One region of the Kitasatospora sp. NPDC089509 genome, then DNA from elsewhere that is predicted to be linked to it. Evidence: riboswitches for the same ligand, from Rfam matches in the RefSeq annotation. Region 1 holds a riboswitch; each other region holds the start of a gene.

What was found. Region 1 has a riboswitch for cobalamin ahead of ACIP4P_RS00710 (CbtB-domain containing protein). Riboswitches for the same ligand answer to the same signal wherever they lie in the genome.
Region 2: it holds a riboswitch for cobalamin, as region 1 does, so the genes downstream of both, ACIP4P_RS20620 (iron ABC transporter permease) here and ACIP4P_RS00710 (CbtB-domain containing protein) in region 1, are expected to answer to the same signal.
Region 3: it holds a riboswitch for cobalamin, as region 1 does, so the genes downstream of both, ACIP4P_RS19960 (cobalamin biosynthesis protein) here and ACIP4P_RS00710 (CbtB-domain containing protein) in region 1, are expected to answer to the same signal.
Region 4: it holds a riboswitch for cobalamin, as region 1 does, so the genes downstream of both, ACIP4P_RS20480 (ribonucleoside-diphosphate reductase subunit alpha) here and ACIP4P_RS00710 (CbtB-domain containing protein) in region 1, are expected to answer to the same signal.

The regions. Positions count from the first base shown of each region.
Region 1 is NZ_JBIVHS010000001.1:196,373-200,852, forward strand. Features, by position in the region: gene folP (dihydropteroate synthase) at 1-904, shown strand, start outside; gene cobF (precorrin-6A synthase (deacetylating)) at 877-1,638, opposite strand; cobalamin riboswitch at 1,822-1,946, shown strand; gene ACIP4P_RS00710 (CbtB-domain containing protein) at 1,983-2,201, shown strand; gene ACIP4P_RS00715 (CbtA family protein) at 2,228-3,100, shown strand; gene ACIP4P_RS00720 ((2Fe-2S)-binding protein) at 3,130-3,870, shown strand; gene ACIP4P_RS00725 (3-hydroxybutyryl-CoA dehydrogenase) at 3,934-4,480, opposite strand, start outside.
Region 2 is NZ_JBIVHS010000009.1:66,263-70,742, forward strand. Features, by position in the region: gene ACIP4P_RS20615 (ABC transporter ATP-binding protein) at 1-697, opposite strand, end outside; gene ACIP4P_RS20620 (iron ABC transporter permease) at 694-1,746, opposite strand; cobalamin riboswitch at 1,843-1,982, opposite strand; gene sodN (superoxide dismutase, Ni) at 2,072-2,467, opposite strand; gene sodX (nickel-type superoxide dismutase maturation protease) at 2,755-3,117, shown strand; gene ACIP4P_RS20635 (CGNR zinc finger domain-containing protein) at 3,122-3,709, opposite strand; gene ACIP4P_RS20640 (amino acid ABC transporter ATP-binding protein) at 3,844-4,480, opposite strand, start outside.
Region 3 is NZ_JBIVHS010000008.1:284,166-288,645, reverse strand. Features, by position in the region: gene ACIP4P_RS19970 (hypothetical protein) at 1-802, opposite strand, end outside; gene ACIP4P_RS19965 (helix-turn-helix domain-containing protein) at 961-1,653, opposite strand; cobalamin riboswitch at 1,848-1,978, shown strand; gene ACIP4P_RS19960 (cobalamin biosynthesis protein) at 2,071-3,186, shown strand; gene ACIP4P_RS19955 (cobyric acid synthase) at 3,183-4,480, shown strand, end outside.
Region 4 is NZ_JBIVHS010000009.1:33,451-37,930, reverse strand. Features, by position in the region: gene ACIP4P_RS20490 (glycoside hydrolase family 26 protein) at 1-373, opposite strand, end outside; gene ACIP4P_RS20485 (hypothetical protein) at 513-1,436, opposite strand; cobalamin riboswitch at 1,874-2,016, shown strand; gene ACIP4P_RS20480 (ribonucleoside-diphosphate reductase subunit alpha) at 2,206-4,480, shown strand, end outside.

The sequences.
Region 1 (4,480 bases):
TCCCGGACTGCCCGACTGGGGCCGGTGCGCGGTGCTGGGAATTCTCAACGTCACCCCGGACTCGTTCTCGGACGGGGGCCGCTGGCTGGACCCGGGCCGGGCCGTGGCCCACGGGCTGGAGCTGGTCGCGCAGGGGGCCGACCTGGTGGACGTGGGCGGCGAGTCGACCCGGCCCGGGGCGCGGCGGGTGCCGGTCGAGGAGGAACTCGCCCGGGTGCTCCCGGTGGTGCGCGGACTGGCCCGGCAGGGGGTGACGGTCAGCATCGACACCATGCGGGCCGAGGTCGCGGAGGCCGCGGTGGACGCCGGGGCCCGGATCGTCAACGACGTCAGCGGCGGCCGGGCCGACGACCGGATGGCGAAGGCGGTCGCCCGGGCCGGGGTGCCCTTCGTGGTCATGCACTGGCGGGGCCAGTCCGCCGGGATGGACGGACTGGCCGACTACCGGGACGTGGTGACGGAGGTGGTGGCCGAGGTGGGGCGGCAGCTGGACGCCGTGGTGTCGGCCGGGGTCGACCCGGCCCAGGTGATCGTCGACCCCGGCCTCGGCTTCGCCAAGGGGCGCGGGGACGACCTGGCGCTGCTCGCCGCACTGGACGCCTGGGCCGTGCTCGACCGGCCGCTGCTGGTCGCCCCCTCCCGCAAGCGCTTCCTCGGCGAGCTGCTCGCCGACCCGGCCACCGGCGAGCCGCGCCCGGCCGGGGAGCGGGACGCCGCCACCGCGGCGGCGGCCGTGCTGGCCGCCGCCCAGGGGGCGTGGGCGGTGCGGGTCCACGAGGTGCGGGCGACCGCGGACGCGGTACGGCTGGAGGCGGCCCTGCGGGCGTCCCGGTCGCCGGTCGGTCAGGGCCGCTTCCGGCCGGATCCGCCGGTCGGTCAGTCCTCGGTGCGGCGCAGCAGGTAGGTGTCCATGATCCAGCCCTTGCGCTCGCGGGCCTCCTGGCGCAGCCGGGCGATCTCCGGGGCGGCCTCGGCGAGCGGGCCGGAGACCAGGATCTCGTCCGGGCCGCCCAGGTAGGCGCCGTAGTGCACGTGCACGCCCTCGGGGTCGAGGCCGGTGAAGGCCGCCTGCCCGTCCAGCATCACCACCGCGTCCTCGCTGCCGGGGCCGAAGCCCTCGGCGGCCAGCCGGCGGGCGGTGGTGATCCGCACCGGCCGGCCGACCCGGGTGAGGGTGGTGCGGTGCTGGGCGGCGAGCACCGAGACGCTGCTGATCCCGGGCACCACCCGGTACTCGAAGGCGTCCGGCTCGGCCGCCAGCACCTCGTCCAGGACGGCGGTCACGCTGTCGTACAGGCTCGGGTCGCCCCAGACCAGCAGGGCACCGGTCTCGTCCGGGCCCAGGTGCTCGGCGACCAGCCGGGCGACCAGTTCGGCCCGGCGGCGGCGCCAGTCGTGGACCGCCTCGGTGTACGCGGGGGTGGTGCGGTCGCGCTCGGCGTCCGGGACCTCGACCACCCGGTGGCCGGGACGGCCGTGCTCCTCGATCATCCGCCGGCGCAGGTGCATCAGGTCCTGGCGCTGCTGGTTCTTGTCGAGGAGGAGGAAGACGTCGGTGCCGGCGAAGGCCTTGACCGCTTGGAGGGTGAGGTGGTCCGGGTCGCCCGCACCGATACCGATGACGATGATCTGCCGCATACCGTGATTCTGCCGGACACCGCCGGACGGATCGTCGGCGGACCGCCCCGAGCCGCGGCGACCGGTGCCCGTGCGAACGCCGTCGGCCGTGCCGGACACGGCCCGTTCACGAGGACGTGACCTTCCGCACGCTGGGCTTTCGAGCGGTTGGAGGCGATTGACGGCCCCCCGGGGCGGGCCTAACCTACCGGACGTAGTGATGGCGTAAGGAAGCCGGTGGGACTCCGGCACGGTCGCGCCACTGTGAGCGGAACCGCCCCCGGGCGGGCCCGCGAGTCAGATACGGCGCCATCACCTCTGCCCCAACGAGAACGGGACGCACGATCCCCGAAGGAGGCTCAACTGTGAGCACCAGTATGCCCGGGCCCTCCGCCCTGCCCGTCCCGGTCGTGGTGCCGGCGTCCAAGGCCGTCGCCTGGCTGGTCGTCACCGCCCTCATCGCGCTGGCCGTCTACTACTTCATCGGCGTCGACCAGGGCGCCTACTCCGTGTTCGGCAAGGACATGCACATCCACGAGTTCGTCCACGACTCGCGGCACTTCCTCGGCTTCCCCTGCCACTGACGACCGGAAGCAGCGAACAACCCCACATGGAGAAGAGACTCATCCTGCGCGGCGTCCTCGCCGGCGCAGTGGCCGGCCTGCTCGCCTTCGTCTTCGCCCGGATCTTCGCCGAGCCGCAGATCAACGCGGCGATCGAGTACGAGAGCGGACGCGACGACGCGCAGGGACTGCTGGACAAGGCCGCCGGGCTGCCGATGGACATGGGCGGACCGGACATCTTCAGCCGCACCGTCCAGGCCAACGTCGGCATCGGCGTCGGCATGATCCTGTTCGGCACGGCGATGGGCGCGCTGTTCGCGATCGCGTACACCGTCTGCCTGGGCCGCACCGGCCGGCTCCGCCCGCGCACCCTGGCGATGCTGGTGGCGCTCGGCGGCTTCCTCGGCCTGTACTTCGTGCCCTTCATCAAGTACCCCGCCAACCCGCCGGCCATCGGGCACCCGGAGACCATCCGGGACCGCGGCAACCTGTACCTGGGCATGGTCGTCTGCTCGATCGTGTTCCTGGTCCTGGCGGTCTGGCTCGGCAAGCGCCTCCAGGCCCGGTTCGGGAACTGGAACGCCACCCTGCTGGCGGCCGGCGCCTTCGCGGTGGCGATCGGCATCGTCATGGCGGTGCTCCCCTCGCTCGGTGAACTCGCCGACAACGTCCAGCAGTTCGGTCACCACGCGACGGAGACCCCGCTGCCGCTGACCGACGACAAGGGCGCCATCGTCTACCCGGGCTTCCCGGCGGACACCCTGTTCGAGTTCCGCTTCTACTCGGTGGCCGCGCAGCTGCTGCTGTGGGGCACGCTCGGCCTGCTCTTCGGGCCGATGGCCGAGCGCCTGCTCAAGAGCCGCGCCGAGGCCGCGGCCGCCCCGGCCGAGGCCGGGCCCGAGCCGGTCGGCGCGGTATGACGCCGACGTCCCCGACGTCCCCGAGGGCCGTGACGCCACAGCGCGTCGCGGCCCTCGGGCCGTTCTTCGCGTTCGAGGCCCACGGCGCCGACGGGCCGGTGGAGCCGTGGCGGTCGATGGCCGAACTCCTCGACCGGCCAGGGGCGTTGGCGGAGCGGGTGGCCGGTTCCCGGGGCCACCTGGCGGCCGCCGGCGGGCAGCCGTTCGAGGCGGTGGAACTGCGGGTGGCCGCCTCGGTGACCCAGCTGGGTCTGGTCGCCCGGGTGCTCTCGCCCGCGTTCGGCGTCGCCGTCCTGGACGGGGCACTGTTCGGCTACGGCCTGCGGGAGGCCCGGTGGCAGCCGACTCCCGGCGGGCTGTTCCCGCTGTCGCTGCCCGCCCGGGCGCCCGTCCCGGTCGCCGAACCGGCCGTGCTCGCCGAGCGGTTCGCGGCGGAGGTGCTGGACGGGCCGGTCCGGGAACTGACCGAGGCCTTCGCGGAGTTCGGGGTCCCGCCGCGGATCCGATGGGGCAACGTCGCGTCGGCGGTCAACGGTGCGGCCGCGGCCGTGGTCCGTGCCTCCCCGCAACTCGGGGTACGAGCACGGGAGTTGGCTGCCCGACTGCTGGACCTGCCACCGCTGCGCGGGGCCGGCACGGTGGCCGCGGACGGCACCGGCTTCCGTCGCCGCAGCTGCTGCCTGATCTACCGGGCCGCACCGGACCGGGCGGGCGGGCTGTGCGGGGACTGCGTCCTCAGCGCGCCACCGGGCGTCCGGGACAAGGCCTGATCAGGACCTCGGAACGCACCGGTGCCCCGGCCCTCCGCGACGGAGGCCGGGGCACCGGCGGGCTCAGTGTGTTGCGTGGGGGTGGAAGCCGCGGCCGGACTTGCGGCCCAGCTGGCCGGCTTCGACCATCCGGGAGAGCAGCGGCGGCGGGGCGTACAGCGGCTCCTTGTACTCCGCGTACAGGGACCGGGCGATCGCCTCGACGGTGTCCAGGCCGATCAGGTCGGCGAGCTGCAGCGGGCCCATCGGGTGGGCGCAGCCGTGCACCATGCCGGCGTCGATGTCCGCCGGGGTGGCGTGCCCGGCCTCGGCCATCCGGATCGCGGACAGCAGGTAGGGCACCAGCAGGGCGTTGACCACGAAGCCGGCCCGGTCCCGGGAGCGGACGACGTGCTTGCCGAGGGTGTCGCGGGCGAAGCCCTCCACCCGCTCCAGCACCGCCGGGTCGGTGTGCAGCGAGGACACCAGCTCCACCAGGGGCATCACCGGGGCCGGGTTGAAGAAGTGCAGCCCGAGCACGTGGGAGGCCCGGCCGGTCGCGATGCCCAGACGGGTGATCGGGATCGCCGAGGTGTTGGTGGCCAGCACCGCGTCGTCGTCGGCGAGCACC
Region 2 (4,480 bases), on a different contig from region 1:
CGGGTCGCAGCACCTCCGCGGGCGTGCCGGAGGCGACGATCCGCCCGGCCGCCAGCACGTACAGCCGGTCGCAGTGGCCCGCGGCCAGGTTGAGGTCGTGCAGCGCGGTGAGCACCGTCGGCCCGGCCTCGCGGGCGATCGCCAGCACCTCCAACTGGTGGGCGATGTCCAGGTGGTTGGTGGGTTCGTCCAGCACCAGCAGGCGCGGCTCCTGGACGAGCGCGCGGGCGATCAGCACCCGCTGCTTCTCGCCCCCGGAGAGGTTCAGGAAGCCGCGCTCGGCGAGGTGTTCGGCCCGGACCCGGCGCAGCGCGGCCGTGCAGCGCTCCCGGTCCGCCCCGGTCGGGCCGCCCAGGCCGCGCCGGTGCGGCAGCCGGCCCATGGCGACCACCTCGGCCACCGTGAAGTCGAACTCGGCGGAGTGCTCCTGGGTCAGCGCGGCCACCCGGCGGGCCGCCTCGCGGGCGGTGAGCGCGTGCAGGTCGTCGCCGTCCAGCCGGACCGCGCCGCCGGCCGGTCGCAGCACCCGGTAGACGCAGCGCAGCAGGGTGGACTTGCCGCTGCCGTTCGGGCCGATCAGCCCGACCACCTGGCCGGCCGCGGCCGCCAGGCTCACCTCGTGCACCAGCCGGGTGCCGGCCAGTTCCACCGAGACGCCGTCGACGGCCAGCTCCTGGGCCTGCGTCACCCCGGTCACCGGGCGCCCCCGAAGGCCTGGCCGCGGCGGCGCATCATCAGCAGGAAGGCGGGCACCCCGAGCACCGCGGTGAACACCCCGACCGGCAGTTCGGCGGGCGCCAGCAGGGTGCGCGAGGCGATGTCCACCCAGACCAGCAGCAGCGCCCCGGCGAGCGGTGCGACGGCCAGTACCCGGCGGTGCCCGGCGCCGACCAGCATCCGGGCCAGGTGCGGCATCAGCAGCCCGACGAAGCCGATCGCCCCGCTGACCGCGACCACGGTGCCGGTGACGGCGGCGGTCACCACGAACAGCTCCCGGCGCAGCCGCTCCGGGTCCACGCCGAGCGAGGCGGAGGTCTCGTCGCCCATCGCCAGCGCGTCCAACCGCCCGGCGGCGCAGGCCAGGTACGCGATGCCGGCGAGCACGGCGCAGGCGGCGATCGGCACCTTGCCCCAGGTGGCGCCGCCGAGGCTGCCGAGCAGCCACATCATGGCGTCCCGGGCGGCCTCGGCGTTGTCCGAGGAGAACACCATCAGGGTGGTCAGGGCGGAGAAGCCGTAGGAGAGCGCGGTGCCGGTGAGCACCAGCCGCAGCGGGGTGAGCCCGTAGGCGGTGCGGGCGGCGAGGTAGACCAGCACCATGGCGAGCAGCGCGGAGCCGAACGCGGAGACGGAGACCGCCCACACCCCGAGCGAGGCGAAGGCGCCGAGCAGCAGGACGGCGTTGGCGCCGACGGCGGCGCCGGAGGAGATGCCGAGCACGAAGGGGTCGGCGAGGGCGTTGCGCACCAGCGCCTGGACGGCGACCCCGGTGGCGGCCAGTCCGCCGCCGACCACGGCGGCCAGCACGGTGCGCGGCAGCCGGAGCTCCCAGACGATCGCGTACGCCGCGGCGTCGCTCGCTTCCAGTCGGCCGCCGGTCAGCCCGGCGCCCAACAGTCGCAGCACGCGCGGGAGTTCGATCCCGGAGGCGCCGAAGGCGACCCCGCAGACCAGCGAGACCAGCAGGGCGGCGGCGAGTCCGACGGCGAGCGGGACGGTCGGTATTCGGCGAACGGGGTCACTCACGTGCGGGGCGCGCCTTGCCTCGGGCCGCGGGTGTGCCGGGGCGGGCGCCGGTCGGGGGCGGGCCCGGGCGCCGTCCCCTCGCAGTCCACGGCGAGTTGTCGGGAGGTCAGCGGCCGAGGGCGATCGGGCTGGCGCGGTCGGTCGGACCGCGCTCACCGTTGCGGGACAGCGCCGGATTCGCACCGGACTTCCCCCTCGGACGCCCTGGCAGCATAACAGCCGCTCAGGGCAGGCAACCCTTACCGGGGGCGGGTCGCACGTGGACGCACGACCGCCCCCGTCCGAACGGTGCGGACGGGGGCGGTCGGGTGGCGACGCGTCAGGCTCAGGCCTGCTTGGTCTCCCAGAAGATCTTGTCGACCTCGGCGATCAGGTCCAGCAGGGCCTGGCCGGTGGCCGGGTCGGTGGACGCCTTGGCGGCCGAGGCGGCCTTCAGGGTGTCGTTGATCAGCTGGTGCAGCTGCGGGTACTTCTCGAAGTGCGGGGCCTTGAAGTAGTCGCTCCACAGCACCGAGATGTGGTGCTTGACGGCCTCGGCGCGCTGCTCCTTGATGATGATGGCGCGGGCGCGGAAGTGCGGGTCCTCGTTGGCCTGGTACTTCTCCTGGGTGGCCTTGACCGACTCGGCCTCAAGCTTGGCCTGCGCCGGGTCGTAGACACCGCACGGCAGGTCACAGTGGGCGTGGGCGGTGGCGCGAGGTGCAAACAGACGAGAGAACATGGGAGTCCTTCCTTAGATCGTCTTCCCGCGCCCGAGACTACCCTTCCGGCCTCGCGGTTTCGCGGTCGGAGGGTGGGCCTAGGGCGAAAGACGGACCCGGAACCGGGGTAATCCGGGCATCGAACGGATGACGGTCCGTACGGCAGACTGGGGGCGGTCGGTCCGGTCAGGTCGGTTCCGGTCCCGGAGGAGGAGTCGTGGCGCGGAGCGCGCGGAGCACGGAGCCGCAGGGCGGTGCGCGGGTCGGCCCGGTGCCGTTCGGGCTGGTCGACGTGGCGGGCCCGTCGATGGTGCCGACCCTGCGCGAGGGCGACCAACTGCTGGTCCGCTACGGCGCGCCGATCCGGCCCGGCGCGGTGGTGCTGTTCCGGCACCCCTTCCAGCAGGACCTGCTGGTGGTGAAGCGGGCCGCCGAGCGCCGCCCGAAGGGCTGGTGGCTGCTGTCCGACAACCGGCCGGTGGACAGCGACAGCCGCAGCTACGGCCCGGTCCCGGACGACCTGGTGCTCGGCCGGGTGCTGCTGCGGCTGCGCCCGAGCCCGGCCTGGCTGGCGCCGGGGCGCGGGCTGGAACGGCTGCTGCTCGGCTCCCGGCTGGCCCGGGTGCCGGGGCTGGCCCGCCGGCTCGGGGTGTTCGTCGAGGAGGTCTAGGGCCCTAGCCGCCCGCGTGCAGCGCCGCCTCGGCCTCCTGCCGCTTGCGGGCCCGGTACGCGGCGACGTTGGCGCGGGTCGCGCAGCGGTCGGAGCAGTAGCGGCGGGAGCGGTTGGTCGAGGTGTCCAGGTAGGCGTTGCGGCAGGGCGCGGCCTGGCAGATGCCGAGCCGGTCGGCGCCCAGTTCGGTGAGGTGGACCGCCAGTCCCATGCAGGCGACGGCGCTGAAGTGGGCGGTCGCGGTGGGGGAGTTGTCGGCCAGGTGCAGGTGCCAGCGCGGCCGTCCGGCGTCGTCCAGGTAGTCGTGCCCGGAGACCAGCGGGCTGACCGGGTACTCGATCAGCAGGCTGTTCAGCAGGTCGACGGCCCGGATCTCGTCCCCCTCGGCGGCGGCCTCGAACACCCCGCGCAGCCTGGTCCGCACCGCCCGCAGCCGGGGCACGTCGGACTCCTCGGAGAGCGCGGCGGCCCGCGCGGAGTCGGAGAACAGGCCGCGCACCGAGTCCACCGAGGTCAGGGTGTCGGTGCCGCGCTCGGGTTCCTCGGTGTTCACCAGCCGAACGGCGAGGTCGGCGTACGAGGCGAGCTCCACGGCGGTCCTTCCAGGGGTTTCGGTAACGGGCTGACTGCTTCCAGCCTATTACCCGGCGGGGGAAAACGGCGGCGCCCGGCAGGAAACCGCCTGCCGGGCGCCGGTCGTACGGGCGCGGAGGTCCTCCGCGGGCCTCAGAGGACCTTGGAGAGGAAGGCCCTGGTGCGCTCGTGCTGCGGGTCGGTGAGCACCTCGCGGGGATTGCCGGACTCGACCACCACGCCGCCGTCCATGAACACCAGCGCGTCGCCGACCTCGCGGGCGAAGCCCATCTCGTGGGTGACGACGATCATCGTCATCCCGTCCTCGGCCAGGCCGCGCATGACGTCCAGGACGTCGCCGACCAGCTCCGGGTCGAGCGCCGAGGTGGGCTCGTCGAAGAGCATCAGCTTGGGCTGCATGGCCAGCGCGCGGGCGATCGCGACGCGCTGCTGCTGGCCGCCGGAGAGCTGGGAGGGGTAGTTCCTCGCCTTGTCGGTGAGGCCGACCCGCTCCAGCAGGGCCATGCCGCGCTCCCGGGCCTCGGCCTTGCTCTCGCCCTTGACCTGGACCGGCGCCTCCATGATGTTCTCTATGGCGGTCATGTGCGGGAACAGGTTGAAGTGCTGGAACACCATGCCGATGTCCCGGCGCTTCTGGGCGACCTCGCGGTCCTTCAGCTCGTGCAGCCGGTCGCCCTTCATCCGGTAGCCGACGAGTTCGCCGTCCACCGAGAGCAGGCCGCCGTTGATCTTCTCCAGGTGGTTGATGCACCGCAGGAAGGTCGACTTG
Region 3 (4,480 bases), on a different contig from region 1:
GGGCCGAGGCGGGGAGGTCCAGGACCACCGAGTCGAGCACGATGCCGCGGACCGCCTGGGCCCAGGCCGACCGGGCCGCCGCCTGCAGGACCATGGTTGCGCCCACCGACCAGCCGTAGAGGATCACCCGGCCCGCCCCGCTGTCGAGCGCCAGCCGCACCGCCGACTCGACGTCCCGCCACTCCGTCTCGCCGAAGTGGCTGAGGCCGTCCGGCGAGGCGGGGGCGCCCTCGTCGCCGCGGTAGGTGACGGACAGCACCGGCAGGCCCAGGCGGTGCAGCACCGGCAGGACCGGGAGGGTCTGCTGGCGGTCCGCCTCGGGCCCGTGCACCAGGATCACCCAGGTGCCGCGCGTGCCGTCGACCCGCCAGGCGGGGAGCGGGCCCAGCTCGCCCTCGGCGGCGGTGTCGGTGAAGGACAGGCCGAGCGCCCGGGTCGGATCGCCCAGGTGCACCCGCGGCGTGAAGCGGACCTCGGTGCCGGGGACGAGGGTGCCCCGGTCGGCCCGGACCAGCCGACGGGTGACGCCCTGCTCGTCGCGGTGCAGGATCTCCTCGACCACCGCGTGCCCGCCGTCCTCCCACTCCACGGCCCAGCGGCCCGGCCGCAGGCTCTCGGGGCGCCGGTTGAAGGTGACCCGGCCGGCCGCCAGGCTCTGCACCAGCACCGGCCCGGACTCCGATCCCCCGGCCCCCGGCCCCGCCCCCGGCCGGACCATCCGCTCCGAGGCCCGGCGGCCGATCACCAACACGGCCGCCCCCGCGGCGGCGGCCGCCACGACGGCTGCGGTTCCCCAACGCATCTCGATCCCCGCTCTGTTTCACGCACCGGACGGTTTTCGAGCACCAGTCCACCGGCGCACCGCACCCCCGGCCACCGGGCTGGCCCGTCCGGGGGACGGGGACGGGAGGGGAAGGGAGGGGACGGCGGGTGGGAGGGGACGGGAGGCGGCGGGCCGGGTCAGACGGGGACGGCGGGGTCCCGGGTGCTGAGGAGCTGCCAGAAGCGGGGGGTGAGGGGTGGGGTGGCGGTGCGGGGACCGGCCGTGGCGCCCCAGTAGGTGGGGGCGTGGTGCTCCTGGTGGAGGACCGGGAGGACGGCCGCCAGATCGGCTTCGGGGACGGGGACGAGGCGGGCGATCGGGCGCAGCTGGGACTGCCAGCGGCCGGTCACGCACTGCCGCAGGAGGCGGTCGAGGGCCTCGCCGCGGCCGGTGGCCTCGACCAGCTCGGTGAGCCGCAGGCCCAGGGCCTGGGCGAGGGCGTGGGTCTGGTCCGGCTCGCCGTCCCAGTGGCCGGTCAGTTCGGCCCGCCGGTAGTCGGCCGGCGCCATGCCGACCCGCTCGGCGACGGTCTCCTGGGTGAGCTCGCGGGCCAGCCGGTGGTCGCGCAGGCTCGTCGGCCGGCCGTCCATCAGCTCGGCGACGGGGCACCAGAGGGCGCGGGCCAGCGCGATCAGCTCGGCCTCGCCGGGCCGCGACCCGCCGAGCTCCCAGGCGAGGACGTGACCGGGGAGCAGCCGCACCCCGTGCGCGGCCATCCCCTCGGCGACCTGCTCGGGGGTCAGCCCGAGGCCGGCCCGGTGGGCGCGGGCGGCGCCGGGCGCGAACGGCACCGGGGCGGGGGCGACGGCGGGTGGCTTTCTGCGGCGCATGGCCCGAACCGTAGGCGCGGCCGGCGCGACGCCCCCAGCCGCCGAACGCACGAAGCCGGGCCGGTCGGGCCGCCGCCGCGCTGGGCGATCGCACAGGCCCGGAGCGGGCCGTTCCTGTGACCAACCCCTCCGTGACCTCGGTTGACTCCCGGATCGGGCCCGTGATGGGATCCTGGGGCCAAACGGAGGCATGGAGAGGAAGCCGGTGCGAGTCCGGCGCGGTCCCGCCACTGTCACCGGGGAGCACGCCCGGAAATGCCACGGTGGTCCGTCAGGAGCCGCTGGAAGGCCCGGGGGTGCGTCCGACCCGGAAGCCAGGAGACTCTCGCCCCCGGTACGTCGATCCAGGGCGCGGACCCTGAGTGAGGACACCCACGCGATGCGCGCTGCCCCGCCGGACCCCGACCACCCGCTGCCGTGCGCCCGCTGACCCGCGCCGCCGCCTTCGCGCTGGGGGCCGTCGCGGGCTACGCCGCCGACGCCCGGTTCGCCGACCCGCGCCGCGGCCACCCGGTCGCCCTGTTCGGCAGCGCCGCGACCCGCCTGGAGCGGCGCCTGTGGCGCGACGACCGCGCCGCCGGGGCGGCGTACACCGCGCTGTGCGTGGGCACGGTCGCGGCCGGGGCGCTGGCCCTGGACCGTACGGTCGGCCGGCACCCCCTGGGCCGGGCCGCGCTGGCCGCCGCGGCGACCTGGACGGTGCTCGGCGGCACCTCGCTGACCCGGGAGGCGCGCACCATCGGCCGGTCGCTCGCCGCGGGCGATCTGACGGCGGCCCGGGAGCGGCTGCCGCACCTGTGCGGGCGGGATCCGAGCGCGCTGGACGGGCCGCAGATCGCCCGCGCGGTGGTCGAGTCGGTGGCCGAGAACACCGCCGACGCCGTGGTGAACGCGCTGACCTGGGGCGCCCTGGCGGGCACGCCGGGGCTGCTGGCCTTCCGCGCGGTGAACACCCTGGACGCCATGGTCGGCCACCGCTCGCCCCGCTACGCCCGGTTCGGCTGGGCGTCGGCCCGGCTGGACGACGTCGCGGGCTGGCCGGGCGCCCGGCTGACCGCACTGCTGACGGTGGCCGCCGCGCCCGAACCGCGGACCGCCTGGCGGGTGTGGCGCCGGGACGGCTCCGCGCATCCGAGCCCGAACGCGGGCCAGGCCGAGTCGGCGTTCGCGGGCGCGGTGGGCGTGCGGCTGGGCGGGACTCTTCGGTACCCGCACGAGCCGAAGGGCGCGCCGGAGCCGAAAGCGACGAGCGACAAGCGACCGACGCAGGAGGGAGCGCCGGAGCGTGGGGGCACCTCCCGGCCGCCAGGCTGGGGGAGACCGTCGGCTCCGGGTCAGGAGCGCCCGGAGGCGAGTGCGGAGCCGACTGCCCGAGTGGAGCACCGGCCGGTGCTGGGGGCGGAGCTGCGGCCCGTGACGGTGGACGACATCGAACGGGCCTGCGCGCTGTCCCGGCGGGTGGGCGTGCTGGCGCTGGGTACGTCCGTCGCGGGGCATCTGGCGATCCGTCTGTGGAGGAGGGGCACGGCATGAGCAACGCGCTGCTGGTCGCGGGAACGACCTCGGACGCGGGCAAGAGCGTGGTGACGGCCGGGATCTGCCGTTGGCTGGTCCGGCAGGGGGTGCGGGTCGCGCCGTTCAAGGCGCAGAACATGTCGCTGAACTCCTTCGTCACCGCCGACGGCGCCGAGATCGGCCGGGCCCAGGCGATGCAGGCGCAGGCCGCCCGGGTGGAGCCGGAGGCGGCGATGAACCCGGTGCTGCTGAAGCCCGGCGCGAACGGCCGCAGCCAGGTGGTGCTGCTCGGCAGGGCGGTCGCCGAGGTGGGCGCGCTGGACTACCGGGAGCGCAAGCCCGTCCTGCTGGAGCGCGCCCTGGAGTGCCTGGCGGACCTGCGGGCCCGCTACGACGTGGTGGTCTGCGAGGGCGCCGGGTCGCCCGCCGAGATCAACCTGCGCGACCGGGACATCGCCAACATGGGCCTGGCCACGGCCGCCGCGCTGCCGGTGGTGGTGGTCGGGGACATCGACCGCGGCGGGGTGTTCGCGGCGATGTACGGGACGCTGGCGCTGCTGTCGGCGGAGGACCAGCGGCACGTGGCGGGCTGGTTCGTCAACAAGTTCCGCGGCGACGCCCGGCTGTTGGCGCCCGGGCTGGAGATGCTGCGCGAGCTGACCGGCCGGCCGGTGCTGGGCACCCTGCCGATGCTGCCGGGGCTGTGGCTGGACGCCGAGGACTCGCTGGACCTGTCCACCGTGGCGGACCGGGCGGACGGGCCCGGCCCGCTCGGGGCGGACGTGCTGCGGGTGGCCGTGGTGCGCTTCCCCCGGCTGTCCAACTTCACCGACCTGGACGCGCTGGCGCAGGAGCCGGGCGTGCTGGTGCGCTGGGTGACCCGGCCGGAGGAGCTGGCCGACGCCGACCTGGTGGTGCTGCCCGGCACCCGGGCCACCGTGGCCGACCTGGCCTGGCTGCGCGAGCGCGGCCTGGAGCCGACGCTGAAGGCGCGGGCGGCGGCCGGGCTGCCGATCCTCGGGGTGTGCGGCGGCTACCAGATGCTGGCGCGCTCGATCGAGGACGAGGTGGAGTCCGGGGCCGGGACGGTCGACGGGCTCGGGCTGCTGCCGACGCACGTCCGCTTCGGCGTCGAGAAGGTGCTGGCACGGCCGGTCGGCATGGCCTACGGGCAGCGGGTCGAGGGCTACGAGATCCACCACGGGGTCGTCTCCGTGGAGGGCGGCGAGGCGTTCTTCTCCGATGACCGCGGGCAGGGCCTGGAGGGCTGCCGGGTCGGCCCGGTCCTGGGCACCACCTGGCACGGCGCGCT
Region 4 (4,480 bases), on a different contig from region 1:
CGACCTGCTTGGTGCCGCGATAGTCGCCGTACTCCGGGTTGTTGCGCTCGTTGTGCGCCTCGACGTGCTGGCCGATCACCGTCCCGCCGCTCTTCCCGGTGCGGGCCTGGCTCTCCAGGTCGGTCAGGAACTGGTCGACGGCGCGGGCGTTCGGCGAGGCCCGCGGATCCCGGGCCAGCAGGTCCCGGCCCACGTCCGGCGGCAGGGTGCGTCCGGGCGCGCCCACCGACACCGGTGCGCGGGAGGGCTGTTCGACGTCGCTCCGGTCGGTCCGCCCGTCGCGACCCAGCAGCACGAATGCGCCGGTCGCGACGACCGCCCCGGCCACGGCCAGGACGGCGGGCTTGCCGCGCAGGGCACTGGGCAGCGCCACGGACCACTCCTCCGGTTGCTCGCCGGTACCGACCCCCACGGACCCAACCGGAACACGCGTACGAATGACTGCCCGAGAGCCTGTCACACTCCCCCGGCCCCCGCGAACGAATCCGCCGGGACCGGGGCGTCGGGGGAGGTCAGCCCGCCGGAGCCGGGGGCGGCGTGCCCTGCGCTCCCGGCGCGGCGGAGCCCGCGGCCTTGGCGCGCTGCAGCAGCTGGCCCTTCACGTACTCGGAGAATCCGGAGGCCGCCGCGGTCGCCGTGGCGTCGGGGTTGTTGCCGCCCTTCGCCGAGCCCTCGACCGTGAAGTAGGCGTACCGGCCGAGGCTGTTGTGGGTATTGGTGCAGCCGGGGTTGGCGCAGAAGGCCGGGGCGCCGGCGGCCGGCAGACCCTTGAGCTGGCCGGCGTAGTTCTTCATCGCGGTCTCGGCCTGGATCTTGTGATCGAAGACGGCCACGCCGACGGTCACCGCGCTGTCGCCGGAGACGTACGTCGCCCGGAGCACCTTCTGGCACCCCTGGTCACCGAGCACCTTGCCGAGCCCGCCGGTCGTCGAATTGCCGTCCCAGCACGGCTGGTCCAGCGCGACCATGGTCCGGTTCCAGGCCGCGCCGTTGATCGTCAGCTGCTGCGCGGAGAACAGCACGCCCGCGTCCTGCGGCGCCGGGTCGGTCGTGGCCTCCCAGATCGGCTTCGACGGGTCGTCCGTCTGGCCGGACTGTCCCCCCGGGCTCCCGGACGGGCTCGACGGCGTGGCCGTGGGCCGACCGGAGGCGGTCGAGGTCTGGCCCGCGACCGCCTTCTCACCGTCGTCCTTCTTGCCCTGGAGCAGCACCGCGCCGCCCGCGGCCAGGCCACCCACCACGACGACCGCGGCGACGATGCCGATCACCTTGAGCCTGCGCTTGCGCTTGCCCTCGGCCTCGTTGCGGTCCGCCAGCGCCGCCCAGTCGGGCTCGGCGCGCTGCGTCGGAACGGGCTGCGGGGGCTGGGGCTGCTGCTGCCACTGCGGCTGGGCCTGCGACTGCGGCTGCGGCGGCTGGGCCTGCGGCTGCGGCACCGGAGGAACGGGCTGGGGAAGCGGCTGCCCGGACGGCGCCACCGGCCCGTACGAGGGCGGCGGCGGGCCGAAGCCCCCGCTCGGCGGCGGCACCGGTCCCGGTACCACCGGCTGCTGATTCCGTGCGCCCCCCGGCCCGGCGGGAGACGTTCCCTGCGGCCCGTGCCCAGGTACGCCAGTTCCGTCGCTCATGCGCCCAGATCGTAGGGCATGCGCCCGACCGCCGATCCGCCCGGTGACCATTCCGTGCCGGAACCGGGACGCCGTCGGCGCGGACCGGGGCGTCCCGTACACACGACCGGGCTTCCCGGCGGCCTCACCCGGGCCTCCGGCCGCCTCTGCGAGGCCTCCCGCCAAGCGCCGCAAGGCCCCTCGCCCGACACCACCGGTCATCGCTCCAACACGCCACGCCGCACTACATGTGGTGTCGCATCGGAGAGATGCCACTACATGTATGCTCGCTTCTGCTGTCGATGCAGGGGAACCCGGTGCGAATCCGGGACTGCCCCGCAGCGGTGTGCGGGCGGCTCCAGGAGCCGCGCCGCGAGTCCGAGTACCTGCCGACCAGCGTGCGCACGGCCCTCCCGCAGAGGCCGCACAAGCACCAGTACGACCCCTCCGGGCCTCGCGGGCGGGCCGGGGAGACACCTCTCGCGACGTCGTTTGCGTTCGCGCCGTGCTCCCCTGCCCAGATCGGCCCGGGTGACCCCGATCACGCCGCCGATCGCCGCCAGGAGAGAGCGCCTTGACCACCGCTGCCTCAGTCACCCTGCCCGCCCAGGGCACCGGTACCGCCTTTGTCGACCCGACGGTCGCCGACCCCGGCGGCGCGCTCCTGCGGCTGCTCACCGACCGCAGCGTCGACCTCACCGAGGTCGACCCCGGCCATGTCGCCGCCGCCGCGCTGCGCGGCCGCCACGCCGGCTCGGACTTCGCCGAGCTCCGCGGGCTGGCCGTGGACGCCGCCGCGTCGATGATCGCCGAGGACCCCCAGTACTCGAAGCTCGCGGCCCGCCTGCTCGCCCTGGAGATCGTCGACGAGGCGAACAGCCAGGGTTCCACCACCTTCGCCGCCTCGATCGCCGTCGGCCACGCCGAGGGCCTGATCGGCGACACCACCGCCGCGTTCGTCGCCAAGCACGCCGCCGCCCTGGACGCCCTGATCGACGCCAAGGGCGACGACCGGTTCGAGTACTTCGGCCTGCGCACCGTGCAGTCCCGCTACCTGCTGCGCCACCCGATCACCCGCAAGGTGATCGAGACCCCGCAGCACTTCCTGCTCCGCGTCGCCTGCGGCCTGGCGGTCGGTGACACCGAGCAGTCCGTGCGCGAGGTGTCCGAGCTGTACGGCCTGATGAGCCGCCTGGAGTACCTGACCTCCTCGCCGACGCTCTTCAACTCCGGCACCCGGCACCCGCAGATGTCCAGCTGCTACCTGCTGGACTCGCCGCTGGACAACCTGGACTCGATCTACAACCGCTACGCGCAGATCGCCCGGCTGTCCAAGCACGCCGGCGGCATCGGCCTGTCCTACTCGCGCATCCGCTCGCGCGGCAGCCTGATCCGCGGCACCAACGGCAAGTCCAACGGCATCGTGCCGTTCCTGCGCACCCTCGACTCCTCGGTCGCCGCCGTCAACCAGGGCGGCCGCCGCAAGGGCGCGGCCTGCGTCTACCTGGAGACCTGGCACGCCGACATCGAGGAGTTCCTGGAGCTCCGCGACAACACCGGCGAAGAGGCCCGCCGCACCCACAACCTCAACCTGGCGCACTGGATCCCGGACGAGTTCATGCGCCGCGTGAACGCCAACGCCGACTGGTCGCTGTTCTCCCCGGCCGACGTGCCCGAGCTGGTCGACCTCTGGGGCGCCGAGTTCGACGAGGCCTACGTCAAGGCCGAGCTGGCCGGCAAGGCCGTCCGCACCATCCCGGCGCAGACCCTCTACGCCCGCATGATGCGCACCCTCGCGCAGACCGGCAACGGCTGGATGACCTTCAAGGACGCCTCCAACCGGGCCGCCAACCAGACCGCCCTGCCGGGCCGCACGGTGCACTCCTCCAACCTGTGCACCGAGATCCTGGAGGTCACGGACGACTCCGAGACCGCCGTCTGCAACCTCGGCTCGGTCAACCTCGGCGCCCACGTGGCCGCCGGCGCCTCCGCCGACGACCTGATCAACGCCATGGACTGGGAGCGGCTGGACGCCACCGTGCGCACCGCCGTCACCTTCCTCGACCGCGTGGTGGACATCAACTTCTACCCGACGGTCGAAGCGGGCACCTCCAACTCCCGCTGGCGGCCGGTCGGCCTCGGCGTGATGGGCCTCCAGGACGTCTTCTTCAAGCTGCGGCTCGACTTCGACTCGGCCGAGGCCAAGCAGCTGTCCACGATGATCTCCGAGCGCATCATGCTCACCGCCTACGAGCGCTCCGCCGACCTGGCCGAGCAGCTCGGCCGCCACGAGGCGTACGGCGAGACCCGCGCCGCCCGCGGCGAGCTGCACATCGACCACTTCCCGACGGCCGCCCCGCAGTGGGCCGACCGCTGGACCGCGCTGCGCGCCCGGATCGCCGAGACCGGCCTGCGCAACTCGCTGCTGCTCGCGATCGCCCCGACCGCGACCATCGCGTCCATCGCCGGCGTGTACGAGTGCATCGAGCCGCAGGTGTCCAACCTGTTCAAGCGCGAGACGCTCTCCGGCGAGTTCCTCCAGGTCAACCCGTACCTGGTGCGCGAGCTCAAGGAGCTCGGCGTCTGGGACCAGCAGACCCGTGACTCGCTGCGCGACGCCAACGGCTCGGTGCAGGAGCTCGGTTGGCTGCCCGAGGAGGTGCGTTCGCTGTACCGCACCGCGTGGGAGCTGCCGCAGCGCGCCCTGATCGACCTGGCCGCGGCCCGCATGCCGTACCTCGACCAGAGCCAGTCGCTGAACCTGTTCATGGCGGCGCCGACCATCGGCAAGCTCAGCTCGATGTACGCCTACGCGTGGAAGGTGGGTCTGAAGACCACCTACTACCTGCGCTCGCGCCCCGCGACCCGGATCG